Regions from separate parts of the Streptomyces sp. CA-179760 genome, predicted to be linked through region 1. Evidence: riboswitches for the same ligand, from Rfam matches in the RefSeq annotation. Region 1 holds a riboswitch; the other holds the start of a gene.

Region 1 (14,506 bases):
GCCACCCCGTCGGCGACCTCCCGGTCGGTGGACGCGACGATGACCGGCCTTCCGGGTGGTTCGGCGCGCACCAGTTGACGGATGAGCTCGTCGGCGGTGACGCCCGGCTTCGAGAACAGCACCCGTACCCCTCGCGGCGGCGCCAACAGGACCGGCGCGGCCAGTTCGGCCCCGTCGAAGACACACGTCACCTCGGCGCCGCTCTGCGCCGCCAGTTGGGAGAGCTGCCCCAGCAGCCTGAGGCGCTGCTTCTCCAGCGGCATCTGCGGATAGCCGGTCTTGGTGACGTTGTAGCCGTCGACGACCAGATGGGCCTGCGGCAGCGCCAGCAGCTGGTCGAGGACCTGCGGGTCGTTCTCGGAGAGGGCGCGGGCGGCGATGTCCTTCGGGGTCATCCGGCCCGGCTCGACGGCGTCCACGGTCTCGGCGGGCCGCACCGACACCGGCGGCAGGGCCAGTTCGCGCCGGAGCCCCTGGGTGGCGTCCAGCAGGGTGTCCAGCAGCAGCCGGACCCGCATGTCCTCGACGCTGCGGCCTTCGCGGGCGGCCCGGCGCGTGGCCTCCAGGGCCGCCTCGGTCTCCCCCAGCCGGGCCTTGAGCCGCCGGGTCTCGCTCTCGGCGGCGGACACCTGGGCGTGCCCCTCGGCGCGGACGGCCTCCATCTCGCCGTTCGCCTTGCGCAGGGCGGCCTCGCCGCGCTTGACGTCGCTGAGGGCGGCGCGGAGCTTGCGGTGCAGCGACTCGGATTCCCTCTTGGCCGATTCCAGCTCCGTGCGCAGCCGCTCGGTCTCGGCCCTGGTGTGGTCACGAGCCCGGGCCAGCTCGGCGCGCAGCCGCTCCAGCTCGGCCCGGCTCTCCTCGTCGACGCGCTCGGCGTCGGCCCGCTGGGCCTCCTCGCCCGCGGCGGTCACCAGCTTGACCCAGTCGGTGGGCCGCAGTACGTAGGCCGCGGCCGCCACGTCGAGCGGGTCCGCGGCCGGGGGCGGGGAGCCTGAGTCGAGGGCGCCGGCGAGTTCCGGCTGGGCCTCTCTGAGCTTCTCCCCGATGCGCTGCCGGAACAGCGGGTCGGTCTCCAGCGCCGAGGCCATGGCATTGCCGGCGAACTTGGCCCTGCGGTTGGGGGCGAACCGGGCGTACTGCCTGAGCTGTGCGGGCAGCTCGCCGACCGTCAGCGATCCGAAGCCGTCGGAGACGATCTGCACGACCTTGCGGCGCACGCCGTCGGGCAGCGGACGGTCGAGCACCTCGGCGGCGCCGTCGCCCGGCCCCCCGCCCGTGGTCTCCACCATCCGTCACACCCCAATGCCTGTGCGGGGCCAGCTCCCCTCAGGAGCCGGCGCCCGGCCTGTCCACGAGTTCCACCTGGTCCACCGCGTTGCACCAGCGGCAGCGCACCGACTCGATGGTCTCACTGAGCACCTCGCGCTCCTCGACCTTCGGCTCTCCGGCCAGGTCCAGGTGGACGTACTCGACGACCTTCGACGAGCGGGTCACGTCGAAGCGCGTGAGGTTGCCGCAGAGGGTGCAGCGCCACCGCGTCTCGGCGGTCGGCAGGGGAACCGTCATCGTGGCCTGTTCTCTTTCCTTCTAGTGTCCGTGACGCCACCGGCTTCCCCGGTGCGTGTGGCTCGTAACCCTACGGCCTGCGGCGTCCTCGTAGCCTGCGTGTCCACGGCGGCGAGGCGGTCTGTGCGGTTGCGTCCGGTTACGTCATGCTCTGTAGCCATGATCAGCAAGTGGAGTGCGTCGATCACCCGGGCGAGCGGATCGATCAGGGGTTCGTCGGCGCCGGTGACGTACACACTGATCGCCCTGTGCTGCACGGTCTTCCTGGCCGGGCCCGCCTCGGGCATCGGCCCGGCGTACGGCTCGGGCGACGATCTGCTCGCCGCGCAGCGGGCCTACTTCCGGCACTGGGGCGTGATCCCCGCGGAACTGTTCGAGGGATCCCCCGAGGCAGCCCTCACCCCGGTGACGGCGCTCTTCGTCCACGGCACCTGGGTGCACCTGCTCGGCAACATGCTCTTCCTCTACGTCTTCGGGGCGATGACCGAGGAGCGGATGGGGCGGGTGCAGTTCACCCTGTTCTACGTCGGCTGCGGCTACCTGGCCCTGCTCGGGTACGCCATCGCCAACGCGGATTCCGAGCAGCCCCTGGTCGGTGCCTCCGGGGCGATCTCGGCGGTCCTCGGCGCGTTCCTGTACCTGTTTCCCCGTGCCCGGGTGACCAGTCTCCTGCCTTTCCTCTTCTTCCTGCCGGTGCGCTTCCCGGCCTGGGTCGTGCTGCCGTTCTGGGCGGCACTGCAGTGGCTGGCGGCGGGACGGGCCTCGGAGGGGCCCGGGGTGGCCTACCTCGCCCACCTGATCGGATTCGGCCTGGGCTTCTGCTACGCCTCGGTCCGCTACGGCCGTCCCACCGGCCCCACTAGAGTGAAGACCGCCCCTGCTCCGGCCCCCGAGGGAGAGAACCAGCCGTGATCACCGCGATCGTCCTGATCAAGACCAGCGTGGACCGGATCCCCGAGATCGCGGAGTCGATCGCGGCGCTGGACAGCGTCAGCGAGGTCTTCTCGGTCACCGGCACCTACGACCTCATCGCCATGGTCCGGGTGAAGGAGCACGAGGACCTCGCCGAGGTCATCCCCGGCCGGATCAGCAAGATCCCCGGTGTCGAGGGCACGGACACGCACGTGGCGTTCCGTACGTACTCGCAGCACGACCTGGAGGCGGCGTTCTCGATCGGGCTGGACAACTGAGGAACCGCCGCCCGTGAACGCGGGCCGCGGGCTCGGGATGAAGAGTTCTTCATCCGCGCTTCATCCCGCTCCCCGGGTTCCGTCCGCAGGATCGGGCGCATGGTTTTCTCTCGCCGGATGGCGGCCCTGTCCGCTGTCGTCCTGATCCCGCTGGGCATCGCCGCGACCAGCTACGCCCTCGCGGACAGCCCCGAGTCGCCCAAGGTCCCCTCCCAGCAGGTGGAGCTGGACAGCCGCTCGCCCACGCCCACCTCCACGCTCACGCCCGCCGCGAAGCCCACGCCGCCCGCCGGAACGCCGGGCGACGAGGTCGTCTCGCGGCCTCCGGTGACCGACAGCTCGGCTGGTGACGATGATGACGACGACCGCGGCCAGGGCAACGGGGACGACGGACCGGGCGACGACGGACCCGGCTCCGACAACTGACCCCGGCCGGCGGCGGGTCTCCGCCCGGGTCCGGATCCTGCTCTGGCTGCTGCTCGTGATGGCGGTCGCGCTCGCCTCGGTGGCCATGACCACCCGCTCCTTCCTGTTGCGGGACGTCGACAACCGGATCAACCGCCTGCTCACCCAGGAGACCGGCGAGTTCGCCAACTTCGAGGAACGGGGCGGGGATCCACAGACGGGCCGCCCGTTCACCGACGCGAACCGGCTGCTGACGGTGTTCCTGGAACGGCAGTACCCCGACGCGGACGAGGAGCTGATCGGCCTGGTCGGCCGGGCGGGCGACGGCCCCCGGCAGATCCGCCAGCGGCACGACCTGCCCGTCGCCCTGCCCCTGCACCGGGATCCCGCCGCCAAGCGCGCCGTCTTCGACTCGCCCGAGTCCTCCGGGGTGCTCCAGCGGCCGGAGGGCGAGATCCGCTGGGCCAAGGTCACGGTGGCCCAGCAGGGCCGGGCGCCGGACGCCGCGTTCGTCGTCGCCTTCCACCCGGAACGCGAGCAGGCCCGGGTGAACGACATGTTCCGCACACTGCTCGTCATCTCCGGGGCCGCCCTGCTGCTGACCGTCGGCATCGCCTGGGCTGTCGCCGGGCGGATCCTCAAACCCGTGCGGGTGGTGCGCACCGCGGCGGCCCAGCTCACCGAGCAGGGGCTCACCCGGCGGATCCCGGTGCACGGCAACGACGACATAGCGGCCCTCGCCGAGACGTTCAACGGCATGCTCGACCGGCTGGAGCGGGCCTTCGCCGCCCAGCGCGAGTTCGTCGACGACGCGGGGCACGAACTGCGTACCCCCATCACCATCGTGCGCGGCCATCTGGAGCTGATGGGCGACGACCCGGCCGAGCGCGAGGAGACGGTCCGGCTGGTCACCGACGAGCTGGACCGGATGAGCCGCATCGTCGAGGACCTGCTGCTGCTCGCCAAGGCCGAACGCCCCGACTTCGTCACCACCGAGCCGGTCCAGGTCGCCGAACTCACCGCCGACGTCTACGTCAAGGCCCGCACCCTGGGCGAACGCGACTGGCGGCTCGACGGGGTCGCCGACCTGGAGGCCGAGCTGGATCCGCAGCGGATCACCCAGGCCATGGTGCAGCTGGCGCAGAACGCCGTGCAGCACACCACGACCGGCCAGACCATCCGTATCGGCTCCCGCGCCGACGGCCCGGACCTGGAGCTCTACGTCGCCGACTCCGGCCCAGGGGTGCAGCCCCAGGACGCCGAGGTGATCTTCGAACGCTTCCGGCGCGGCACGGCCCGCCGCGGCGCCCGGGGCTCCGGCGCGGGCCTCGGGCTGTCCATCGTCAAGGCCATCGCCGAGGGCCACCGGGGCCGGGTACGGCTCTACGACCCGCCCGGTGGCGGCGCCGGCTTCGCCCTCGTCCTGCACGCACCCCGGGCACCGGAAGGGGACCCCACGTGAACCGCATCCTCATCGTCGAGGACGAGGAGCGCATCGCCTCCTTCGTGGAGAAGGGCCTGCGCTCCAACGGCTTCACCACGACCGTCGTCACCGACGGCGACGCGGGCTACGAGTACGCCCTGACCGGCGGCTTCGACCTCGTCGTCCTGGACATCGGACTGCCCGGCCGGGACGGCTTCACCATCCTGCGCGAGCTGCGCGAGGCGCGGGTGTCGGTGCCGGTGATCGTGCTGACCGCGCGGGACTCCGTACGGGACACGGTGGCCGGTCTGGAGGGCGGCGCCGACGACTGGATGACCAAGCCGTTCCGCTTCGAGGAACTGCTCGCCCGGGTACGGCTGAGGCTCCGTACGGCGGCGCGGGCGCCGGAGGTGACGGTGCTCAGGTCGGGCTCGCTGAGCCTCGATCTCCGTACCAGGCGGGCACGGTCCGGGGAGCGGACGGTAGACCTGACGGCTCGTGAGTTCGTGCTGCTGGAACTGTTCCTGCGGCATCCGGGCCAGGTGCTGTCCCGGGAGCAGATCCTGTCCCATGTGTGGGGGTACGACTTCGATCCGGGGTCCAACATCGTGGATGTGTATGTGCGGACGCTGCGGAAGAAGCTGGGGGCGGAGCGGGTGGAGACGGTGCGGGGGATGGGGTACCGGGTGCCGTAGTGCGACGTGTTCGCCGTTGCCGGGTGCGGGTCGTGTGTGGCTGGTCGCGCCCACGCGGCGGAGCCGCACATCGATACAGCCCCGCGCCCCTGGGGCGGGTGAAAACTCCTTCATGCAAGGCTCATGGAGGGCTCACCGCTCTCGCCGATCGTCTATGGCGTGACCCTGAACCTGCGCTCCACCACCGCCCTTTGCCTGGCGCTGTCATTGTGCGCGCTGCTCGCGGTCCCCGTGAACTTCCCGGGACTCGGCGGCGACGCCCGTCTCACGCTCGCCGTGTTCGTGCTGGCGACCTGCGCCTGGATCGGGACGTCGATCGACGACACCTACATCGCGCTGGGCGCCGGGCTCGCGCTCACGGTGACCGGGGTGATCAGCAGCGACACCCTGTTCGGCACGCTCGGCGATGCCACGGTGTGGCTGTTGATCTGCGCGTTCGTCCTGGCGGCCGCGGTGAGCCGGACCGGGCTCGCGGGCCGGGCGGCGGTGTTCCTGGTCAGCGGTGCCCGCACCGTACGGCAGCTTGTGCACCTGACGACGGCCGCGCTCGTCGTCACGGCGTTCGCGGTGCCCGCCACCTCGGGCCGGGCCGCGCTCGCGCTGCCGGTGTTCCTCGCCCTCGCGAAGGTTCTCGCCGACCGGAAGCGACTGGTGGTGATGCTGGCGTTGCTGTTTCCGACCGTGATCCTTCTGTCGGCGGTGGCGACCCTGATCGGTGCGGGCGCGCATCTGATCACCGTGTCGGTGCTGTGGGAGACGACCGGGCAGCACATCGGTTTCACGGAGTGGCTGCTGCTCGGCCTGCCGCTGGCCGTGGCCTCGTCTCATCTGGCCGCCGAGCTGGTGATGCTGACGACGACCCGGCGGGCGGACCGCCGCGGCCCGGTCAGCATCACCCCGGAGCAGGTCCAGGAGCACAGCGAGCAGCCGGTGACCGGCTCCTGGAACCAGGCCGAGAAGCGCTGCGCCCTGCTTCTGGCCACGGTGGTGCTGCTGTGGTGCAGTGAGCCGCTGCACCGGGTGCCGCCCGCCCTGGTCGCGCTGATCGGCGCGGTCATCGCCTCCTCCCCCGCCCTCGGCACCGTCCGTCTGAAGGACGCGCTGAAGACCGTCCCCTGGTCGCTGCTGCTGTTCATGGCGGCGACGATGGCGATGGGCGTCGCGCTCGCCGACTCGGGAGCGGCGAAGTGGCTGGTCTCGGGGCTGCCCACGGGCGAATCGCCGGTGCTGTTCCTCACGATCGTGATCTCCGTCAGTACGGCGGCCCACCTGGTCCTGCAGTCCCGCTCGGCCCGTTCGTCGGTCCTGGTCCCGCTGGTCGTGGCCGCCGCCGTCGGCGTCGGCGTCAACCCGGTCGCCGCCGCGCTCGCCTCCACCGCCGCCGCGGGCTTCTGCCACACCCTGCCCGCCTCGGCCAAGCCGGTCACGCTCTTCGCGCAGCTCCCCGGCACCCCCACCTACACCCCGCGCGACCTGCTGCGGCTGTCCGCGTTCCTGGCGCCGCTGACCGCCGCGCTGGTCCTGCTCTTCGCCGTCGCGGTGTGGCCGCTGCTCGGCGTGTCCGTCACCCGTTGAGGAGAGTCCTGATGCTGACCCGTGTCGTCGTAGCCCCCAGTGGCTTCAAGGAGTCCCTGTCCGCGGAGGCGGCGGCCGACGCCATCGCCGCTGGTGTCCGCCGAGTCCTGCCCGACGCCGAGATCGACCTGGTTCCGCTGGTGGACGGCGGCGAGGGCACGGCGCTCGCCCTGGCCGCCGCGACCGGAGGCCGGCTCGTCACCGTGCCCGCCACCGGTCCGACCGGGGAGACCATCGGCGCCCACTTCGCCCTGCTGGGCTCCGGGGACACGGCGGTGGTGGAGATGGCGGCGGTCGCGGGCCTCTCCCTCGTCCCGCGCGACCTGCGCGACCCGGGCGCCACCACCACCTACGGCGTCGGCGAACTGATCCGCTCCGCGCTCGACCTGGGCGTCCGGCGGATCCTCGTCGGCTGCGGCGACTCTGGCACCTCGGACGGCGGCGCGGGCGCGCTCCAGGCGCTCGGGGCCCGGCTCCTGGACGAGGAGGGCGGGGAACTGCCGTACGGAGGCGCCGCGTTGGCGCGCCTGCACCGCATCGATCCGCACGGCCTGGATTCCCGGCTGGCGGAGGTGGAGCTGCTCGTCGCCTGCAATCCCTACAACGTGCTGTGCGGCGAGCGGGGCGTCGCCCGGGTCTTCGGCCCGCAGAAGGGCGCGACGCCTCTCCAGGTCGAGGAGCTGTCGGCCGCACTGGAGAACTGGGCGTTCGTCCTCACCCGCGACGTCGCCGTCCCGGACACCGATCTCCGCTCCGGTCCCGGCACGGGAGCCTCCGGCGGCCTGGGAGCCGGTCTCGCAGCCCTCGGCGCCCGGCTCCTCCCCCGCTTCGACGTGCTGCTGGACCATCTCGACCTGGACGCCCGCCTGGCCCGCGCCGACCTGGTCATCACCGCCGAGGGCGCCCTGGACCACCAGACACCGCGCGGCAAGGTCCCGGCCGAGGTGGCCCGGCGGGCCAAGCTCCACGGCCGCCCGGTCCTGGCCCTCGCGGGCACGCTCGGCGAGGGCGCGCACCAGGTGCCGGGCGTGGACGCGTTCAGCGGCATCCTGCCGGCACCGATGGCCCTGGCGGAGGCCCTGGTGCGGGCCTCCGAACTCCTCACGGACGCGACCGAACGCGCCCTGGGAATGATCCTTCTGGGTGCCCGGCTACCGGCTCACGCGGAGGTGTCGGGGACGCAACGGCCGTCCTCCGTACGGTAGTTCCACCGCGCGCCGTCCCGGACCAGCTCACGCACGGCGTCGACGAACCGCTCGACGTGCTCGTCGGGCGTGCCCGCGCCGAAGCTCACCCGGATGGCGTTGAGGGACTTCTCCCCGGGAGCCGCCTCCGGTGCTCCGCACTCGCCCTGGGTCTGTGGGTCGCTGCCCAGCAGGGTCCGCAGGAGGGGGTGGGCGCAGAACAGCCCGTCCCGCACCCCGATGCCGTACTCGGCGGAGAGGGCTGCGGCGAAGTGGGAGCTGTTCCAGCCCTCGACCACGAAGGAGATGACGCCGACGCGCGGGGCGTCGTCACCGAAGAGGGAGAGGATCCGGACCTCCGGCACCTCGGCGAGTCCCGTACGCACCTTCTCGATCAGGTACCGCTCGCGTGCGACCAGGTTGTCGAACCCGGCCTCGGTGAGCGCCGTGCAGGCGGAGGCGATGGAGTAGGCGCCGATGACGTTCGGGGAACCGGCCTCGTGCCGGGCGGCGCTGTCGTGCCACTCCACGTCCACGCCGCCGTCCGTACGCCGCGCGACCTTGCGCGAGGCACCGCCGCCCGCGAGGTAGGGGTCGGCCTCGCGCAGCCAGTCGGCCCGGCCGGCCAGGACGCCGGAGCCGAAGGGCGCGTACAGCTTGTGCCCGGAGAAGGCGACCCAGTCGACGTCGAGGTCCGCGACGGACACCGGGTGGTGCGGGGCCAGCTGGGCGGCGTCCAGCACGATCCGGGCGCCATGGGCGTGCGCGGCCGCCGCGAGCTCCCGTACGGGCCACAGCTCGCCGGTGACATTAGAGGCGCCGGTGACGCAGACGAGGGCCGGACCGTAGGGGTCCCGGTCGGCGAGGGCGCGCTCCAGGGTCTCGACGGCCTGGCCGGGGCTGCTCGGGGCGTCGAGGTAGGTGACGCGCGCGTTCCGCCACGGCAGGAGGGAGGCGTGGTGCTCGGTCTCGAAGACGAAGACCTGGCAGCCGTCCGGGAGCGCGGCGGCGAGGAGGTTCAGGGAGTCGGTGGTGGACCGGGTGAACACCACCTGGTCACCGTCCCGGCAGCCGAGGAACTCCGCCACGATCCGCCGGGCGTTCTCGAAGAGGTCGGTCGACAGCTGGGACAGGTACCCGGCGCCGCGGTGGACACTGCCGTAGTACGGCGCGTAGGCGGCGACGTCGTCCCAGACGCGCTGGAGCGCCGGGGCGCTGGCGGCGTAGTCGAGCGCGGCGTAGGTGACCTCGCCGCCGGTCACGAGCGGCACGGTGACATCCCGGCCGAGAACGGGCAGCGAGGCACAAACGGACTGGTCGGCGGCAGCGGTGGAGACAGACATGGCGGAACTCCCGTGAGAGACAGGGGTGAGAGAAAAGGGGTGCGCGGAGGCGGGGCTCTGCGGCCCTATCGCATTCGCTTGCTCACGGGGGGCTCCTCGACGACCAGGACCCCTGCCCTCGCTGAATCAAAAGCGTGCGAGGGGTCCGCGCTTGCCGTAGACCTCGCTGCCTACGGCCCGGTCTTCACCCGGGGCACCCCGCCACGGACGGAGGGTTGCCGGACAGTCGGCCGGGGCCTCATGACTGTCACTCATGACCTGGTCAGGAAAGTACGTGAAAAGATCGGCGCCCCGCAACCCGAGTCCGGATCGCGGGACGCCGTACGGGATCCGCTACGCGTTGCTGGCTGCCACCCAGCGCTCCAGGGTCCGCTTCGCCGCCCCCGAGTCGATCGACTCCGCCGCCTTCGCCATCCCGGCACGGACCTGGTCGGCCAGCGGTGCCGCCATCGGCTCCAGAGCCACCAGCGCCGCCGCCGAGTTCAGCACCACCGCGTCCCGCACCGGCCCGGTCTCGCCCTCCAGCAGCCGTCGCGCGACCTCCGCGTTGTAGGAGGCGTCCGCGCCGCGCAGGGCCTCCACGGGGACCAGCTCGAGGCCCACGTCGCGCGGGTCGAAGGACTCCTCGGTGACCTTGCCGTCCCGGACGATCCACACCCGGGAGGTGGCCGTGGTGGTCAGTTCGTCCAGGCCGTCGTCGCCCCGGAAGACCAGGGACGAGTTGCCGCGCTCGGCGAAGACGCCCGCGACGATCGGTGCCATGCGGGGGTCCGCCACACCGACGGCCTGGGAGCGCACCCGGGCCGGGTTGGTCAGCGGGCCGAGCGCGTTGAACACCGTACGGATGCCCAGCTGGCCGCGAGCCGCGCCCGCGTGGCGCAGCGCCGGGTGGAACTTCACCGCGAAGCAGAAGGTGATCCCGGCCTCGTCGGCGACCTCCGCGACCCGGTGCAGGGGCAGCTCCAGATTGACCCCCAGCTTCTCCAGCACGTCGGAGGCCCCGGACGCCGAGGACGCGGCCCGGTTGCCGTGCTTGACGACCTTCGCGCCCGTGCCGGCGACGACGATCGAGGACATCGTGGAGATGTTGACCGTCTTGGCGCCGTCACCGCCCGTGCCGACGATGTCGACCGTCGCCCCGGGCACCTCGATGACGTTCGCGTGCTCGTACATCGTCCGGACGAGGCCGTTGATCTCCTCGACGGTCTCGCCCTTGGCCCGCAGGGCCACCACGAAGCCCGCGATCTGCGCCTCGGTCGCCTCGCCGCGCATGATCCGGTCCATCGCCCAGGCGGTGTCGTCCGCGCTCAGGTGCCTGCCGTCCAGCAGGCCGTTCAGCAGGGCGGGCCAGGAGCGGCCCGCCGCGGTGTCGCCTCCAGCGGGGGTCACAGCGCTCATCAGCCGCTCCTGGGTCCTCGTACGTCACGTAAAAGCAGTGGTCCCACCCTATCCAGCCCCGGGCACCACGAAGGGCCCCGTCCGAACACCGGACGAGGCCCTTCTGTGGCGTGGCGAAGCAGCGATCAGTGGTGGCCGTGGCCGCTCGTGATCTCCCGGTACTCCTCGGCGGTGGGCTTCGGGATCTGGGCCCCCTCGCCGTAGTAGGACTCGCTGAGCTTGGCGCGCAGCTTCTCGGAGCCCTTCACCTTGCGCTCGACACCGTTCTCGTCGGCCGTCGGACCGATCTCGGCCGGCTGGTACTGCTCGTGCGCGGTGAGCGTGTACATCTGCTCCTGGCTGAGCGGCTCGTGCACCTCGATGAACTCACCGTGCGGCAGGCGCTTGATGATGCCCGACTCGCGGCCGTGCAGCACCTTCTCCTTGTCCCGGCGCTGCAGGCCGAGGCAGATGCGCTTGGTGACGATGAACGCGAGGACCGGTCCGACGAAGAACCCGATCCGGACGAACCAGGTGACCGAGTTGATCGACAGATGGAAGTGCGTGGCGACGATGTCGTTGCCACCGCCGATCAGCATGATGATGTAGCCGGTGACCCACGCGACACCGACACCGGTGCGGGTCGGGGCGTTGCGCGGCCGGTCCAGGATGTGGTGCTCGCGCTTGTCCCCGGTGACCCACGACTCGATGAACGGGTAGAGGGCGATGATCCCGAGGAAGACACCGAAGAGCACCAGCGGGATGAACACGCCCAGGACGAGCGTGTGGCCCCAGAAGTTGACCTCCCAGCCCGGCATCGCACGGATCAGACCCTCGGCGAAGCCCATGTACCAGTCGGGCTGGGCACCGGTCGACACCTGGTCGGGACGGTAGGGGCCCAGGACCCAGATCGGGTTGATCGTCGCGATGCCGGCGAGGGCCGAGATGGCACCGAAGACCAGGAAGAAGAAGCCTCCGGCCTTGGCCATGTAGACCGGCAGCAGCGGCATGCCGACGACGTTCTTGTTGGTCCGTCCGGGACCCGCGAACTGGGTGTGCTTGTGGTAGAAGACCAGGATCAGGTGGCCGACCACGAGCCCGAGCATGATGCCCGGCAGCAGCAGGATGTGGATCGAGTAGAACCGGGCGACGAAGTCGGTGCCCGGGAACTCCCCGCCGAACAGGAACATCGAGATGTACGTGCCCACGATCGGCACGGACAGGATCGCGCCCTGCGTGAAGCGGACACCGGTGCCGGAGAGCAGGTCGTCCGGGAGCGAGTAGCCGGTGAAACCGGTGAACATGCCCAGGACGAACAGCAGGAAGCCGAACATCCAGTTGATCTCACGCGGCTTGCGGAACGCGCCGGTGAAGAAGACGCGCATCATGTGCACGAACATGCCGGCGAGGAAGATGATCGCCGCCCAGTGGTGGATCTGCCGGATCAGCAGACCGCCGCGGACGTCGAAGCTGATGTCCAGGGTGGAGGCGAACGCCTCCGACATCAGCTGCCCCTGGAGCGGGACGTAACTGCCGTGGTACTCCACCTCGTTCATCGACGGGTGGAAGAACAGCGTCAGATACACACCCGTGAGGATGATGATGATGAAGCTGTAGAGGCAGATCTCACCCAGCATGAAGGACCAGTGGTCCGGGAAGATCTTGCGCATGTTGGCCTTGGCCAGGGAGTAGATCCCGAGGCGGCCGTCGGCCCAGTCGGCGACCCGCTCACCCGCGGGTGCCTTGCGGCGGTCTTGTGCAGTGCTCATCCGCGCTCCCAGAAAGCAGGGCCGACGGGCTCGTCGAAGTCGCCGAGCGCCTGAAGATAGCCCTCGTCGTTCACGCCGATGCGGAGCTGCGGCAGGGCGTGACCGGCGGGACCGAAGATCACTCGGGCACCGTCGGAGAGGTCGAAGGTGGACTGGTGGCAGGGGCAGAGCACGTGGTGCGTCTGCTGCTCGTACAGGGAGATCGGGCAACCGACGTGGGTGCAGATCTTCGAGTACGCGACGATGCCCTCGTGCGACCACTCGAGCTCGCGCTTGTCCTTGATGTTGTCCGGCTGGATCCGGACGATCATCAGGGCGGCCTTGGCGATCTCGTTCTGGAACTCGTGGTCGTGCTCCTCCAGGCCCTCGGGCTTGGCGAAGGTCAGCGAACCGACCGCGACGTCGGACGCCCGCAGCGGCTCGTTCGTGTTCATGTTGACGAGCAGCTTGCCCTTGGACCACAGCGTGTGGCGGAGCTTGGTGCCGGGCAGCGGGCCGAGGTCGCGCAGCAGCACGACACCGGAGAGCGGCACCAGCGTGAGCGCGCCGAGCATGGTGTTGCGGATCAGCTTGCGGCGGCCGAGCGCGGACTCCTTGGCGCCCTGCTTGAAGTCCGCGAAGACCTTCTCGCGGACCTCGGGCGTCGCCGCGATCGCGTGCCGCTCGTCGGCGACCTCCACGTCGGACATCAGAGTGCGCGCCCAGTGGACGGCGCCCGCGCCGATGCAGAACAGCGCGATGCCGAGCGTCATGCCCAGCGCGAAGTTCAGGGCGCTGATGTGACCCAGCGGGAAGATGAAGACCGACTTGTCGACCGGGATCGCCACGAACGAGGCGATGAAGGCGACGGTGGCCAGCATCGACACCGTGAACAGCAGGGCGACCGAGCGCTCGGACCGCTTGGCGGCCCGCTCGTCGATGTCCTGGATCCGGTGCTCGTGGGGAGGCAGGCCCGGGTCGGCGAACGGGTGCTTGTCGTCCGGGACGCTCACCGCGTCGTGACCGTGCTCGTCACGTCCCGCGTGCTCGGCGGGCAGGTTCTCTTCTGGAATGTCTTGGCTACTCATGACTTCTTGGCCTTTGCGGTCCGGGCGGCGACCCACACGGCGACGGCGATCAGTCCGCCGAGACCGAAGATCCAGCCGAACAGGCCCTCGCTGACCGGCCCGAGGCCGCCGAGCTCGAGGCCGCCGGGGCTCTCGGTCTTGTCGCTGTTGACCGCGTCGAGGTAAGCGATGATGTCCTTCTTGTTCTCCTCCGACAGCGTGGTGTCGGGGAAGGACGGCATGTTCTGCGGGCCGGTCTGCATGGCCTCGTAGAGGTGCTTCGCGGAGACGCCCTCGAGGGTCGGCGCGTACTTGCCGTGCGTCAGCGCGCCGCCCTTGCCGGTGAAGTTGTGGCACTGCGCGCAGTTGGTGCGGAACAGCTCACCGCCCTCGGCGATGTCGGCGCCCTCGGGGCCGTACTGCTCCTCCGTCGGGATGGACGGACCGGCGCCCAGCGAGGCGATGTACGCCGCGAGCTGGTCGATCTCGGCCTGCGAGTAGATGTTCTTCTTCGCCGGGACCTGCGGGCCCTGCGAGGTGGCGGCCGGCATCCGGCCGGTGCCCACCTGGAAGTCGACGGCCGCGGCGCCCACACCCACCAGGCTCGGCCCGTCGGAGGTGCCCTGACCGCCGGTGCCGTGGCAACTGGCGCAACCGACCGAGTAGAGCTTCTTGCCCTCCTCGATGGTGAGGGACTGGGCGGTTTCGTCGGCCTTCGCCGGGCTCGTCGGTGCGAACACGGCATACAGCCCCCCGGTGCATGCCAGCGCGAGGAGTAGGACGACGAGCGCCGCCAGCGGGTGGCGTCGTCGTGCGGAGAGCTTTTTCACGGATTACCCCGGTGTCAGGATCTTCTGCGTCGATGCTTCTGGGATGCGCGCTTCGTGGAGCACGCGTGGATGCGGGCCCTGCTACTTGATCATGTAGATCGTG
Region 2 (14,506 bases), 1.8 Mb from region 1:
GAACGCCGGAGCTTTCCCGGCCCCGGCGCGAAGGAACGGGCCGTACGGGAGGAGCTGGGGCTCGCCCCCGTGCGCTACTACCAGCTCCTCAACGCCCTGCTGGACGATGCCAGGGCGCTGGCCCACGACCCGGTCACGGTGAATCGGCTGCGGCGGATACGGGAGACGCGCCGGGCTGAACGCTGAGGTCCGTGAGGTGTTCGACCGTCGCGGGGTGCGGGTGCGTCGTGGCTGGTCGCGCCCGCGCGGCGGAGCCGCAAATCGATACAGCCCCGCGCCCCTAGGTCCGTACCCACTGGTCCCTCTGGCCGATCCGGTCCGCCAGCGCGCCCAGCAGCCGTACGACTCCCTCCGGGCCGTCCACCACCACGTCCGCCCGCTCCCTGAGCTCGGTCACCTCGTCGCTGCCGCTGCACACCAGCAGGCCCGGGGTGCCGTCCGCGCGGAGGTGGTCGACGGCGGAGTAGGCGGGCAGGTCGCCCAGGTCGTCGCCGCCGTAGAGGACGGAACCGGCGCCGATCTCCCGGGCGAACTCGGTGAGGGCGACGCCCTTGTCCATGCCGGGCGGGCGGAGTTCGAGGACCATGCGGCCGGGCTCGGCGATCAGGCCGTGGCGGCCGGCCAGGCCGGTGAGCGGCTCGCGCAGCTGGTCCAGGGTGGCCCCAGGGTCGGCGGCCCGGCGCGTGTGCACGGCCACGGCCCGGCCCTTCTCCTCGATCCAGGTCCCCTGCGACGCCCCGAGCCGTTCGAGTAGTTCGGGCAGTTCCGCGCGGACGCCCGCGACTCCGGGATGCGGGGCGGGGGCGCTGATCTCACCGGTACGGGCGTCCCACCGCTCGGCGCCGTAGTGCCCCAGGACGACGAGGTGCTCGAGGCCGGGAACGTCGGCGAAGCCTCCGTTGCGCACCGCGACCTCGGCGGGCCGGCCGGTGATCACCGCGATGGCGGCGACCTTCGGCGCGAGCGCGGCCAGCGCGGGCACTGCCTCGGGGTGGGCCCGGGCCTTCTCGGGATCGGCGACGATGGGCGCGAGCGTCCCGTCGAGGTCGAGACCGATCAGCGCCTCGCCCGGGCGGGCGAGGATCGCGTCCAGCCCCTCCTGCCCGGCCTTCGTCACGGGTGTCGGCAACGCCTTCGGGCTCATCACCGCTCAGCCCCTCAACGCGTCGAGCTGGTCCACGAACCACTGCGCGGGCGGCAGCGCGGTCGCAGCCGCCGCCAGCCGCTTGGCGCGCTCGGCGCGTTCCTCCGGGCGCATCGAGAGCGCCTCGTGCAGGGCCGCCGCCGTGCCGGTCACGTCGTACGGGTTCACCGTGATCGCGTCCTCGCCCAGCTCCTCGTACGCCCCCGCCTCCCGGGACAGCACCAGCGCGCAGCCCGCGTCGGAGACGACCGGGACCTCCTTCGCGACGAGGTTCATGCCGTCGCGGATGGGGTTGACGAGCGCCACGTCGGCCAGCCGGTACGCGGCCAGGGAGCGCGCGAAGTCGTCCTTGACGTGCAGCACGACCGGAGTCCAGCCCGGTGTCCCGTACCGCTCGTTGATCTCGTCCGCCAGCCTCTGCACCTCGGCCGTGTAGTCGCGGTACACCGCGAGGTCCTGCCGCGACGGGTACGCGAAGGCCACGTGCACCACGCGCTCGCGCCACTCGGCGTGGGAGTCGAGGAGCGTCCGGTACGCCAGCAGGCCGCGCACGATGTTCTTCGACAGCTCGGTGCGGTCGACCCGGACGATGGTGCGGCGGCCCTCGCCGATCTGCTCCCGCAGCGCGGCCATCCGCTCCTCGACGTCCTGCTCGTGCGACCGCTTCCGCAGGAAGTCCGCGTCGGCCCCCAGCCCGTGCACGCCGACCCGCGTGTCCCCGAGCCCGCCGGCGAACCGCTCGGCACACGCGACGAACGCGTCCGCCCAGCGCTGGGTGAGAAAGCCCAGCCGGTCGGCGCCCAGCATGCCGCGCAGCACCTGCCCGGCCACATCGTCCGGCAGCATCCGGAAGTACTCGGGCGGCGCCCACGGCGTGTGCGAGAAGTGCCCGATCCTCAGGTCCGGCCGCAGCTCGCGGAGCATGCCGGGCACCAGCGTCAGGTGGTAGTCCTGCACCACGACCGCCGCACCCTGCGCCGCCTCCTCGGCCAGCGCCTGGGCGAACGCCCGGTTGTACTTCTCGTACGACGTCCACTGCCGCCGGAACTCCGCGTCGAAGACCGGCTCCAGCGGGGTCTGGTACAGCATGTGGTGGACGAACCACAGCACGGAGTTGGCGACGCCGTTGTACGCGTCGGCGTGCACGTCGGCCGGGATGTCCAGCATCCGCACGCCGTCCTCGCCGACCCCGCGCCGGACCGCCTCGCGGTCGCCGTCGGACAGCGCCGAGCAGACCCACAGCGCGTCCGCGTCCGAGCCGATCGCGGAGAGCCCCGAGACCAGTCCGCCGCCGCCCCGTTTGGCGTTCAGCGAACCGTCCTCGCCCACCGCGTACGAGACCGGGCCGCGGTTGGAGGCCACCAGCACCTGTGCAGCACCGTACGTAGAAGCCATAGCCCTCAACCTAGCCCGGCCCACAAACGCTCAAACGTACGGACCTGGAAGCCCCTCGACCCGTGCGGCCGAAAAACAGCCCCGGTCAGGCTGCCTTCCGCGCCTGGTACTCGGCGATCTCCACCATCGGCGGACGCTCCTCGGTGTCCACGGAGTACGTACGCGGCTCGAAGCCGTCCCCGCCCCGTTCGAACTGCGTCAGGGACGGCCGGATCAGATGCCCGCGGGCCAGTCGCAGCTGGGCCGTGCGGTAGATCGCGGCGGCCATCCGGCCCAGTGCCTGCCCGTCCTGGTGCCGGTGCTTGCGCACCCCGACATCGACCTGGGCGAGGGCGTCCAGCCCCGCCAGGTGCAGGGCGTCCACCAGCATGCCCAGCTCGACGCCGTACCCGACGGGGAACGGCAGCTGCTCCAGCAGTGAGCGGCGGGCCGCGTACTCGCCGCCGAGCGGCTGCACGAAGCCGGCCAGCCGTGGCCAGTGCATGTTGAGCAGCGGCCTGGCCATCAGCTCGGTGACCCGGCCGCCCTGCCCGGCGGCGCCGCCGAGGGGACGGTCGTACATGGCCTTCACCAGGTCCACGTCCGGCTCGGTGAGCAGCGGCCCGACGATCCCGGAGACGAAGTCGGAGGAGAAGTCCCGCAGGTCCGCGTCGACGAAGCAGACGATGTCCCCGCGGGTGGCGAGCAGCGAGCGCCACAGCACCTCGCCCTTGCCGGGCACCGCGGGCAGCCGCGGGAGTATCGCGTCCCGGTGCACCACCGTCGCGCCCGCGGCCGCGGCCACCTCCGACGTACGGTCCGTCGAGCCGGAGTCGACGACGACGAGCTCGTCGACGAGCGGCACCTGCCGCATCAGGTCGTGGCGGATGACGGCGGCGATGTCGCCGACCGTCTCCTCCTCGTTCAGCGCGGGCAGCACCACACTGACCGTCTGGCCCGTGCGCTGCTTCGCGGCCAGTATCTGGTGGAGGGGGCGATCGGTCGCGGACCAGGAACGGGTGCTCAGCCAGCGCTCGACTTCTTCCAGCACCGTGGCGGCTCCTCTGCGTACTCTCGGCGGGACGGGCTGTGAGCCATCTCGCGGTTCGGACGACTATCTCAACTGTCCTGGTCGTCGGTTACAGTCTTGAACAACGCGGGTGACCATCGCATGTCCGGGGTCAACCCACGTCGACAACCGAATACAGCTCATCCAGAGGGACAGAGGGAAACGGCCCGTTGAAGTCCCGGCAACCCTCCAGTCGGTACTCGTAGGTCACTGTCGACCACATGCGCGAGGCTCCCGGCTCGGGAAGGTGCCAAATCCGTCTCACGGCGAGATGCGTCGTGAGGAAGATGAGGAGAAAGGGCCTCGCCTCACATGGCTGCGCAGACTGTTGCAAGCACCACCGAATCCACCGTAGACCTCGGCCCCGCCGCCGCGCTGAGCTGCCGCGAGTGCGGTCATCGCGTCCCCCTCGGCCCGGTCTTCGCGTGCGAGGAGTGTTTCGGCCCGCTGGAGATCGCCTACGACTTCTCGGCCTACGAGACCGAAGAGCTCCGTAAGCGCATCGAAGCGGGACCCGCGAACATCTGGCGTTACGCCCCGCTGCTGCCGGTCCCGGCCGACGTGGCGGACAAGCCGAACATCAACCCGGGCTGGACGGCGCTCGTCAAGGCCGACAATCTGGCGCGTGAGCTCGGTGTCGACGCCGGCAAGCTCTTCGTCAAGGACGATTCCGGCAACCCGACGCACTCCTTCAAGGACCGCGTCGTCGCCCAGGCCCTGGAGGCCGCCCGCGCCTTCGGCTTCACCACCCTGTCCTGCTCCTCCACCGGCAACCTCGCCGGTGCGGTGGGTGCCGCCGCGGCCCGCGCCGGGTTCCGCTCGTGCGTGTTCATCCCGCACGACCTGGAGCAGGGCAAGGTCGTCATGGCCGCGATCTACGGCGGCGAGCTCGTCGGCATCGAGGGCAACTACGACGACGTGAACCGCTTCTGCTCCGAGCTGATCGGCGACCCGGCCGGTGAGGGCTGGGGCTTCGTCAACGTCAACCTGCGGCCGTACTACGCCGAGGGCTCCAAGACGCTGGCGTACGAGATCTGCGAGCAGCTCGGCTGGCAGCTCCCGGACCAGCTCGTGGTGCCGATCGCCTCCGGCTCGCAGCTCACGAAGATCGACAAGGGGCTGCAGGAGCTGATCAAGCTCGGTCTGGTCGAGGACAAGCCGTACAAGATCTTCGGTGCGCAGGCCGAGGGCTGCTCGCCGGTGTCGACGGCGTTCAAGGCCGGCCACGACGTCGTACGTCCCCAGAAGCCGGACACCATCGCCAAGTCGCTGGCGATCGGGAACCCGGCGGACGGTCCGTACGTGCTCGACATCGCGCGGCGTACGGGCGGTGCGGTGGAGGACGTGAACGACGAGCAGGTCGTCGAGGCGATCAAGCTGCTCGCACGGACCGAGGGTGTGTTCGCGGAGACCGCGGGTGGGGTGACGGTGGGTGTGACGAAGAAGCTGCTCGAGAGCGGGCTGCTCGACCCTGCCAAGACCACGGTTGTCCTCAACACGGGCGATGGTCTGAAGACGCTGGACGCGGTGGCGGGCACGGGGCTGACCGCGACCATTCGTCCCAGCCTTGATTCGTTCCGTGAGGCCGGGCTCGTCTGAGCAGCGTTGTTCGCTGCGGGCCGGTGGGGGCTGGTCGCGCCCACGCGGCGGAGCCGCAAATCGATACAGCCCCGCGCCCCTAGAGCAGGTGCGATACCCCAATCGGAGGTTTGAAAGTCATGAGCGTTACCGTCCGCATCCCCACCATCCTGCGCACCTACACCGGCGGCAAGGCCGAGGTCGCCGCCGAGGGCGCGAACCTCGGTGAGGTCATCGCCGACCTGGAGAAGAACCACACCGGGATCGCCGCCCGGGTGCTGGACGACCAGGGCAAGCTGCGCCGGTTCGTCAACGTGTACGTCAATGACGACGACGTGCGGTTCGAGCAGGGTCTCGAGACGGCGACGCCGGACGGTGCCGGTGTGTCGATCATTCCGGCCGTCGCCGGTGGCTGAACCGGTCGACCGGCTTGATTATTACCATCGGTAACGGCCGTCACTGAGCGTTCATCGAATTGCCCCCTCCGTGAGAGAAGCGGAGGGGGCAATTCTGTGTGGTTGAGCGCGGTACAGTTGGGGAACGCGATCCCGATCCCCTGATCGGGCACCCTGAATTCCTGCCGCGGGCCCGACAAGATGTAGCCAAAGTGTGTGTGCCTTTCGCGGCTTTTGTTCCCTTTATGTGGCCCGACTTGCCCTGAAGTCGCACGAATTCTCCCCACATTCCGGATCCCGCGCGTCCAGAATTCTCGTCCGATTGACCTGTTGCAGAGGGCAGTTGGACAGATACATTCGGCCGCGGTCGACGCGTTCCGGCGCACGCCCCCAATCCGTGGGGGGTGAGGTCTGACCCGGATCCGCGAAGTGCGGGTCTGTGCAAGGGCCAGTAATAGGGGAGTTAGGCATGGCTCAGGGCACCGTCAAGTGGTTCAACGCGGAGAAGGGGTACGGCTTCATCGCGGTCGACGGTGGTGCGGATGTATTCGTCCACTACAGCGCGATTCAGATGGACGGCTACCGCACCCTTGAAGAGGGTCAGCGGGTCGAGTTCGAGATCTCGCAGGGCCAGAAGGGTCCACAGGCCGACATGGTTCGCGTCGCTGCCTGAACGCGCACCACGACCAACGCTTCAAGCGATCGGTCTTCTCTGAAGGGCCCGTACCCCCGGGGTACGGGCCCTTCGGCCTGTTCGAAAGCCCTGCCGGGTGCCGTTCGCGGGTGGCTGAGCGCCCCGCCCGATCCCCGAGAGGCGCTTGCACTCGCCATGCCCGAGTGCTAATCATTGCGTTAGCACTCTGAAGGTGAGAGTGACAACGTAAGGACCGGGTCGGTGAGGCCCGCAGGCCGGGTGGGGAAGGAACCACAAGGCTGGCGAGCCGTCCGTCGCGGGCGCGGGCGCGGTCCGAAGTAATCACCCCCAGTCCTGGAGGGACCACTTCACATGGCCAAGATCATCGCGTTCGACGAGGAGGCGCGGCGCGGCCTCGAGCGCGGCATGAACCAGCTCGCGGACGCCGTCAAGGTGACGCTCGGCCCCAAGGGCCGCAACGTCGTCCTCGAGAAGAAGTGGGGCGCCCCCACGATCACCAACGATGGTGTCTCCATCGCCAAGGAGATCGAGCTCGAGGACCCGTACGAGAAGATCGGCGCCGAGCTGGTCAAGGAAGTCGCCAAGAAGACGGACGACGTCGCCGGTGACGGTACGACCACCGCGACCGTTCTCGCCCAGGCCCTGGTCAAGGAGGGCCTGCGCAACGTAGCCGCCGGCGCCAACCCGATGGCCCTCAAGCGTGGCATCGAGCGCGCCGTCGAGGCCGTCTCCGCCGCCCTGCTGGAGCAGGCGAAGGACGTCGAGACCAAGGAGCAGATCGCTTCCACGGCCTCCATCTCCGCCGCCGACACCCAGATCGGCGAGCTCATCGCCGAGGCGATGGACAAGGTCGGCAAGGAAGGCGTCATCACCGTCGAGGAGTCCCAGACCTTCGGTCTGGAGCTGGAGCTCACCGAGGGTATGCGCTTCGACAAGGGCTACATCTCGGCGTACTTCGCCACCGACATGGAGCGTATGGAGGCCGTCCTCGACGACCCGTACATCCTGATCGCCAACTCGAAGATCAGCAACGTCAAGGACCTGCTGCCGCTCCTCGAGAAGGTCATGCAGTCGGGCAAGCCGCTGCTGATCATCGCCGAGGACGTCGAGGGCGAGGCCCTGTCGACCCTGGTCGTCAACAAGATCCGCGGCACCTTCAAGTCCGTCGCCGTCAAGGCCCCGGGCTTCGGCGACCGCCGCAAGGCGATGCTGCAGGACATCGGCATCCTCACGGGCGGCGAGGTGATCTCCGAGGAGGTCGGCCTCAAGCTGGAGAACGCCACGGTCGACCTGCTGGGCAAGGCCCGCAAGGTGGTCATCACCAAGGACGAGACGACCATCGTCGACGGTGCCGGCTCGACCGACCAGGTCAACGGCCGCGTCAACCAGATCCGCGCCGAGATCGAGAACAGCGACTCGGACTACGACCGCGAGAAGCTGCAGGAGCGCCTGGCGAAGCTCGCCGGCGGCGTCGCGGTCATCAAGGCCGGTGCCGCCACCGAGGTGGAGCTCAAGGAGCGCAAGCACCGCATCGAGGACGCCGTGCGCAACGCCAAGGCGGCCGTCGAGGAGGGCATCGTCGCCGGTGGTGGCGTGGCGCTGATCCAGGCCGCCTCCGTCTTCGAGAAGCTGGACCTCGAGGGTGACGAGGCGACCGGCGCCAACGCCGTGAAGCTCGCGCTGGAGGCCCCGCTCAAGCAGATCGCCGTCAACGGTGGTCTCGAGGGTGGCGTCGTCGTGGAGAAGGTCCGCAACCTCCAGGTCGGCCACGGCCTGAACGCCGCGACCGGTGAGTACGTCGACATGATCGCCGAAGGCATCATCGACCCGGCGAAGGTGACCCGTTCCGCTCTGCAGAACGCCGCCTCCATCGCCGCGCTGTTCCTCACCACCGAGGCCGTCATCGCCGACAAGCCGGAGAAGGCCGCCGCGCCCGCCGGTGGCGGTATGCCGGGCGGTGACATGGACTTCTGATCGACCTCCTGGGATTCCCCGGGTCGATCAACGGTCTTGCCGAGGGCGGCACTCCCTGTTCCGGGTTTCCGGCAGGGGGTGCCGCCCTCGGGCGTGTCCGGGCGCAGGCGGGCGTGTGCGGGGTCACAGTGCGGGCGGGATGGCACGGGCGGGCCGGGCGGTTGAAGCGTACGTCTTATGCGTATGCACATACTGTCCGGTATTCGAAGGAGCCCCTGAGTGACTGCCGCCGCCTCCCGCGCCGCCGAAATCCTGTCCCGGCCCGTATCGCTGGGCGGCCTGACCGTCCCGAACCGGATCGCGATGGCGCCGATGACCCGCATGTTCTCCCCGGGCGGCGTCCCCGGCGAGGACGTCGTCTCGTACTACTCCCGCCGTGCCGCCGCCGGAGTCGGCCTCATCGTCACCGAGGGCACCTACGTCGGGCACGACTCGGCCGGGCAGAGCGACCGCGTGCCGCGGTTCCACGGTGAGGAGCAGCTCGCGGGCTGGGCGAAGGTCGCCGAGGCGGTGCACGCCGCGGGCGGCACGATCGTGCCGCAGCTGTGGCACATCGGCATGGTCCGCAACCAGGGCGAGCCGCCGTTCGCGGACGCCCCCGCCGTCGGCCCCTCCGGACTGCGCATCGGCGCCACGGAGCCCACCGGCAAGGCCATGACCCAGACCGACATCGACGCCGTGATCGGCGCGTTCGCCGAGGCCGCGGCCGCCGCCGAGCGCATCGGCTTCGACGGCGTGGAGCTCCACGGCGCCCACGGCTACCTGCTCGACCAGTTCCTCTGGGAGGGCACCAACCGCCGCACCGACGCCTACGGCGGCGACCGCGTCGCCCGCGCCAAGCTCTCCGAGGAGATCGTCGCGGCGGTCCGCGAGACCGTGTCCGCCGACTTCCCGGTCATCTTCCGCTACTCGCAGTGGAAGCAGGAGGCCTACGACGCCCGCCTCGCCGAGACGCCCGAGGAGCTGGAGTCCATCCTGACGCCGCTCGCCGCCGCCGGTGTCGACGCCTTCCACGCCTCCACCCGCCGCTACTGGGTGCCCGAGTTCGAGGACTCCGACCTCAACCTGGCCGGCTGGACCAAGAAGCTCACCGGCAAGCCCGCCATCACCGTCGGCTCGGTCGGCCTGAACGGCGTCGACTTCCTCAAGTCCTTCCAGGGCCAGGGCGCCGAGGTCAACGACCTCGACAACCTCCTGGACCGCTTCGAGCGCGACGAGTTCGACATGGTCGCCGTCGGCCGGGCGCTGCTCCAGGACCCGCAGTGGGCGGCCAAGGTGCTGGACGGCCGCTTCGAGGACACGGCCGCGTACGACCCGGCGGCGCTGAAGACCCTCAGCTGACCCCGGTATCTGTCCCGGGACCTGAGGCTCTGGATCTGCTTGCGTCAGTCAAGGACACTGGCCGAGCGCCTGTTCACCGGCACCGTGAGGAGATCCAGAGATGACGACGACCGAGTCCCGTCCGTCGGCGGGTGGCCCTTCGGAGGAGCCCGCACCGGTGGTCCGTACGACCGCCGGTGCGGTACGCGGCCGAAGGGAGGAGGGGCTCGCCGTCTATCGCGGCATCCCGTTCGCCGCGCCTCCGGTGGGCGAGGCCCGCTTTCAGGCCCCTCGCCCGGCCGAACCATGGGACGGCATACGCGACGCCCACGCCTTCGGCCCGCCGCCCCCGCAGGACGTCGGCAGCCTGGGCGGGCCGGGCCTGCTCGACGTACCCGAGGGCGACGAGTGGCTCACGGTCAACGTCTGGACCCCCGAAGCCGACCCGGCAGCCCGCCGCCCGGTGATGGTGTGGATCTACGGCGGCGCCTACAAGCTCGGCCATTCCGGTAGCCCCGGCTACGACGCCCGGCACATCGCGACCGACGGCGACCTCGTGGTCGTGTCCCTCAACTACCGTCTGGGCATGGAGGGTTTCGCGTCCATCGAGGGCGCGCCCGCCAACCGCGGCCTGCTCGACCAGGTGGCGGCACTGGAGTGGGTCAGGGACAACATCGAGGCCTTCGGCGGCGACCCGGACCAGGTCACGGTCTTCGGCGAGTCGGCGGGTGCCGGTTCTGTGGCTTCCTTGCTCGCCATGCCGCGTGCGGCCGGACTGTTCCGGCGGGCGATCGCGCAGAGCGTGCCGGGGACGTTCTTCTCCGGCGAACTCGCCCAGGACATCGGTCTCGCCCTGGCCGCCGAGATGGGGCTGCGCCCCACGGCCGCCGACCTCTCGACGATCGCCCCGCACCGGCTGACGTCGGCCGGCGAGACGCTGGGCGCCAAGATGCTCCAGTACATCGACCGCTGGGGCCAGGCAGCCCCGACGGTCACGCCCTTCTCTCCCGTGGTCGACGGCGAGGTCCTGCCGACCACGCCGTGGCAGGCACTGGCGGCCGGTTCGGCGAAGGACATCGACCTCCTCGTCGGCCACAACCGCGACGAGTACCGCCTCTTCATCGCCATGGCGGGCCAGCAGATCACCGAAGAGAAGGCGAGCGCCGCCCTCCGCCTGTTCGCCCCGGCCCCGACGGCGAGCAGGCCTACCGCGCCGCCTTCCCCGCCGCCTCGCCGGGCGAGCTCTACGAACGCGTCCAGACGGACTGGCTGTTCAACATGCCCAGCCTGCACCTGGCCGAGGCACAGCGCGCGGGCGGCGGCAGCGCGCACCTCTACGAACTGACCTGGGCGGCCCCCGGCAACGGCGGCGCGCTCGGCGCCTGCCACGGCCTGGACATCCCCCTGCTGTTCGGCACGTACGGGGCGGATCTCGGCGCCCTGCTGTTCGCGGGCGCGGAGCCGTCCGCGGATGCCCTGGCGCTGTCGTCCCGTTTCCGCGCGTCCTGGACATCCTTCGCGCGGTCGGGGGACCCGGGCTGGCCGGCGTACGACGAGGAGCGGCGGCTGGTGCGGGTGCTGGACGCGGAGCCGGTGGTCACGGCGTACCCGGAGGAGACCTCACGGCGACTGTGGGAGGGGCACGACTTCCTGCCCTTGCCGCTGCTGTAGGGGCCTACAGATTGCCCATCGGCTCGATGTCGATCTTCACCGGCGTGCCCCACACCCGCAGCACCTCGTAGTCGGTGAACTCGTGCACCAGCCGGTACGCCATGGCGGCCCGGGGAGCCTTGCGCTGGGCGTTGATGAACATCTCGGCCTCGCGGCGGTCCCGGCGCGGGGTGCCGCACAGCTGCCAGGTCTGGCCGTTCCACAGCTCCGGCAGCCAGCGCTGCTGGGGCTGGGGGCGGTCGCCGCTCACGCCGTAGCGGGACTGGACGGGCTCGGTCTGCGGCTGCTGCGGGGCGGGCCCGTTGAACTCGTTGCGGCGGGCGGTCCTGCGGCGGGTCTCGCAGAGCAGGCACAGGTCGGGGGCGTTCTCGTCGACCGGGCCGTTCGGGTGCTCGGGGCAGCGGGTGGTGGGCTTGGCGGCCGACACGCTCTCGTCCAGCAGGTCCAGGGCGCGCTTCAGGTCGGCCTTGACCTCGTGCAGTTTGGCGTCGGGGGTGTCGGAGGTGAGGGCGTCCCCGTGCTCGCCGAGGAGGCGTAGGGCGCGGCCTAGGGCGGTGAGCTGGGCGTGGTTCATGGGTCCATTGTCGTCAGTCGGCGTAGTCCTTGAGTTCTTCGGTGTCGAGCGTGAAGCCGAGAGGCTCGGGCAGCTCGACCGGAGCGCCCAGGAGTGGGCAACCTTTTTCCGGTAGCGGCCGTTCTCGGGCTCGCTGTACACGACGACCGTGTTGTGGTCACGGTCGATGAGCAGGTAGACGGGGATGTCGACTGCCGCGTATCCGACGGGCTTGTCGATGCGGTCCCGCTGGTTGGTGTCGCGGTCGTGGGAGGTGATCTCGAGAACCATGAGGACGCCGTTGGCAGCGGACCACTCACAGTGCCCTTTGAAGTGCCCCCGTCGTACGAGAGCTCCGTCGGCCCGGGCACGGCCTTTGCGGTAGGCCTCGGTCCGGACGCCTCGCTCGTGATGGAGGCGCAGGTCGGGCCGATGCTGCAGGCACTGCTCAAGCAGCCACATGTGAATCTCGCTGTGGTTGCCGTCCGGCATGGCCTTGACCTCTAGTTTTCCGTTGATGTATTCGAGCCGCACGGTCTCCGGGGCGCGGCGTTCCAGCTCTTCGAAGTCCTCGACGCTGAGCGGGTCCTTCGTACGGACGCGACCGTCGACGTACTCGAGCCGCACGTGGGCCGGGGCCACCTCGGCCAGGTCCTCGAAGTCCTCGATGGGCATCAGCGGGCGGTCAGCGGTACCAGGGGTCATGGTGGTGCCTCCTCCCTTCCATCGTGCCCCGGGGGAGTGACGTCGCACCGTAGGAGCCGTCATGTGGGGGCCTTCTCCTGTCGTCGTTGGGACATCGCGGCCCGGATCTGGGCCGCGATGTCGTGGACCGTGGGGGCGGACAGAGGTGCAGTGGGTTGCGCGGCGGCGCGTTCGCCCCGGCAGGCGCTGCAACGACCCCCTGGCAGGGACTCCGGTCGCCCCGGAGCGCCGCAGTTCGCGCACTCCAGGACCCGCAGGGGCGGGCGTGGGGCGGGTGGGGGTGGGAGTTTGCTCTTCAGGCGGCTGCGGACCAGGGACGCGGCGTGGTGGACGGGCGTCGGCAGGCCGGCGGTGAGCGCACGCAGTACGTCGTCCTCCGAAGCGCCCCGCTCGAACCACGGCGTGACCAATGGGGCGAGTGCCGCGCAGTCTGCCTCGGAGAGGGACAGGACGGAGGCTGTACGGCCGAGGGCGGCGAGGAGGACGTGGGCCCGGGAGCGGGTGGGGCGCGCTGCCTGCTGCGGTACGTCGCCGCGCGTGAAGGCGGCCCACCAGTGGTCGTCCCGGGCGGTGCGGGTGAACCACGTTCGGGTGATCCAGCGGGAGCTGCCGCCGTCGGCCGTCACGCACTCCCGGCCTCGTCGCAGGTGGCCTGCCTGTTGGATGCGGTTGAGGGCCGTGCCGAGGGCGCACTGTCCGTAGGGGAGCTGTTTGGCCAGCGTCTTTACTGAAATGTCAGCGCCGTCGGGGAGGCGGTCCAGGTAAGCGGCGATGGCGGCTTCACGGGGTGGGAGGTGGGCGAAGTCGTGCTTTGTGCGCGGGGGTTGGTCGGGGGTCGTGCGTTTGCCGTAGCCCGGGTTGGCCATGGGGTGCGCGGAGGGGATGGCGGCACTAAAGTCGGCGTCAGCCATGGGATCGCTGTCCGATCTCGATGGTTAAGCCCCCGCAGGTGTTGGTAGCACCGGGCGGGGGCTGTTGCTTGTCCAGGAACGGTAGAGGTACGTGACTGTCCGTGGCAAGCCGGACGCATCGCGTCAACTCACGGGGTGGGAGGGTGGGTTGAGGCCCTTCACCCGTTCCTTGAAAAGAGGGCTCGAAGCTCGGATCCTGAAGCTCAGGCGGTCCCGTCCTTGAGGTTCTCGACGAACGCGGCCCAGGCTCCGGTTCGGAACACGAGCTTCGGGCCGTGGGGGGTCTTGGAGTCGCGGACGGGGATGACATCAGGGAGTGCCTGGGTGACTTCCAGGCAGTTGTCGCCGGTGCCGCCGCTGTAGCTGGACTTGTACCACTCAGGCATGTTCCTCATGGCCGTAATCCTGCGTCATCGCATCGAGGAGGGCCAGAGACTTCTCAGGCGAGAGGGCTGAAGCCGTGAGGAGTTCGAAGTAGAGCCTGTAGCGCGCGACGGTGGCGGGGTCGTCCTCCAGTCGTCCGGTGTCGACCCCTTCGAGATAGACCAACGGAGGGGCGTCGTCGAAGTCCATCAGCCTGACGCAACCCTGCATCCCCGGGTGAGCTCCTGCGTTGAAGGGCAGCACCTGAACGATGACACGGTTCTGGCGGATCAGGCCGATGAGGTGGCGTAGCGCCCCCGCCATCACCTCCGGCCCGCCCGTCACCCGACGCAGTGCGGCCTCGTCAATCACCGTCCACAACAGAGGCCTTGTTGGATCGCCGAGGATCCGCGCCCGCTCCATCCGGCCCGTCACCAGCTCCTCGATGAGCTCTGCTGCCGTCGAGGGTAGGTACGCACGGCTGACGGCTCGTGCGTATGCCGGGGTCTGGAGCAATCCGGGGATCAGCATCGATGCGTACTCCCTGATGGCCGTAGCTTGCGTCTCCGCCTCTGCGGCTTCCGCGAAGTGCTCGCGGTACTTGGACTTCGCCGCAGCCCCGCAGTTCCGCTGGAAAAAATCCTCCGTCCCCAACGCCTCGTCCAGCAACCGCGCGTACTCCCGCTGCAACCTCCGCGTACCCGCCTCCAACTGCCCGATGAACGACCCGCTCGCAAACAGCCGCTGCCCCAGTTCCTCCTGGCTCAGGCCGGCCTTCTCGCGGGCGTGGCGGA

What was found. A riboswitch is a leader RNA that binds a small molecule or an ion and turns the genes downstream of it on or off. The one in region 1 is predicted to bind S-adenosylmethionine.
Region 2: linked by a shared signal. The riboswitch ahead of thrC (threonine synthase) and the one ahead of ACQEV8_RS11890 (aminotransferase class V-fold PLP-dependent enzyme) in region 1 are both predicted to bind S-adenosylmethionine.

What each region holds. Positions count from the first base shown of each region.
Region 1 covers NZ_JBNJLZ010000001.1:2,647,836-2,662,341, forward strand. Annotated here, with positions in the region: gene ACQEV8_RS11845 (NYN domain-containing protein) at 1-1,289, opposite strand, end outside; gene ACQEV8_RS11850 (hypothetical protein) at 1,327-1,566, opposite strand; gene ACQEV8_RS11855 (rhomboid family intramembrane serine protease) at 1,726-2,478, shown strand; gene ACQEV8_RS11860 (Lrp/AsnC family transcriptional regulator) at 2,475-2,756, shown strand; gene ACQEV8_RS11865 (small secreted hydrophilic protein) at 2,856-3,182, shown strand; gene ACQEV8_RS11870 (ATP-binding protein) at 3,112-4,623, shown strand; gene ACQEV8_RS11875 (response regulator transcription factor) at 4,620-5,279, shown strand; gene ACQEV8_RS11880 (SLC13 family permease) at 5,439-6,854, shown strand; gene ACQEV8_RS11885 (glycerate kinase) at 6,866-8,059, shown strand; gene ACQEV8_RS11890 (aminotransferase class V-fold PLP-dependent enzyme) at 8,014-9,381, opposite strand; SAM riboswitch class IV at 9,524-9,640, opposite strand; gene trpD (anthranilate phosphoribosyltransferase) at 9,715-10,779, opposite strand; gene qcrB (cytochrome bc1 complex cytochrome b subunit) at 10,905-12,527, opposite strand; gene qcrA (cytochrome bc1 complex Rieske iron-sulfur subunit) at 12,524-13,594, opposite strand; gene qcrC (cytochrome bc1 complex diheme cytochrome c subunit) at 13,591-14,403, opposite strand; gene ctaE (aa3-type cytochrome oxidase subunit III) at 14,485-14,506, opposite strand, start outside.
Region 2 covers NZ_JBNJLZ010000001.1:4,400,029-4,414,534, reverse strand. Annotated here, with positions in the region: gene ACQEV8_RS19720 (DUF3263 domain-containing protein) at 1-186, shown strand, start outside; gene otsB (trehalose-phosphatase) at 281-1,144, opposite strand; gene ACQEV8_RS19710 (alpha,alpha-trehalose-phosphate synthase (UDP-forming)) at 1,151-2,539, opposite strand; gene ACQEV8_RS19705 (glucosyl-3-phosphoglycerate synthase) at 2,625-3,569, opposite strand; SAM riboswitch class I at 3,725-3,881, shown strand; gene thrC (threonine synthase) at 3,900-5,186, shown strand; gene ACQEV8_RS19695 (MoaD/ThiS family protein) at 5,306-5,581, shown strand; gene ACQEV8_RS19690 (cold-shock protein) at 6,030-6,233, shown strand; gene groL (chaperonin GroEL) at 6,567-8,189, shown strand; gene ACQEV8_RS19680 (NADH:flavin oxidoreductase) at 8,409-9,530, shown strand; partial or broken gene ACQEV8_RS19675 (carboxylesterase/lipase family protein) at 9,631-11,180, shown strand; gene ACQEV8_RS19670 (hypothetical protein) at 11,185-11,754, opposite strand; partial or broken gene ACQEV8_RS19665 (Uma2 family endonuclease) at 11,768-12,438, opposite strand; gene ACQEV8_RS19660 (hypothetical protein) at 12,498-13,304, opposite strand; gene ACQEV8_RS19655 (DUF397 domain-containing protein) at 13,553-13,744, opposite strand; gene ACQEV8_RS19650 (helix-turn-helix domain-containing protein) at 13,728-14,506, opposite strand, start outside.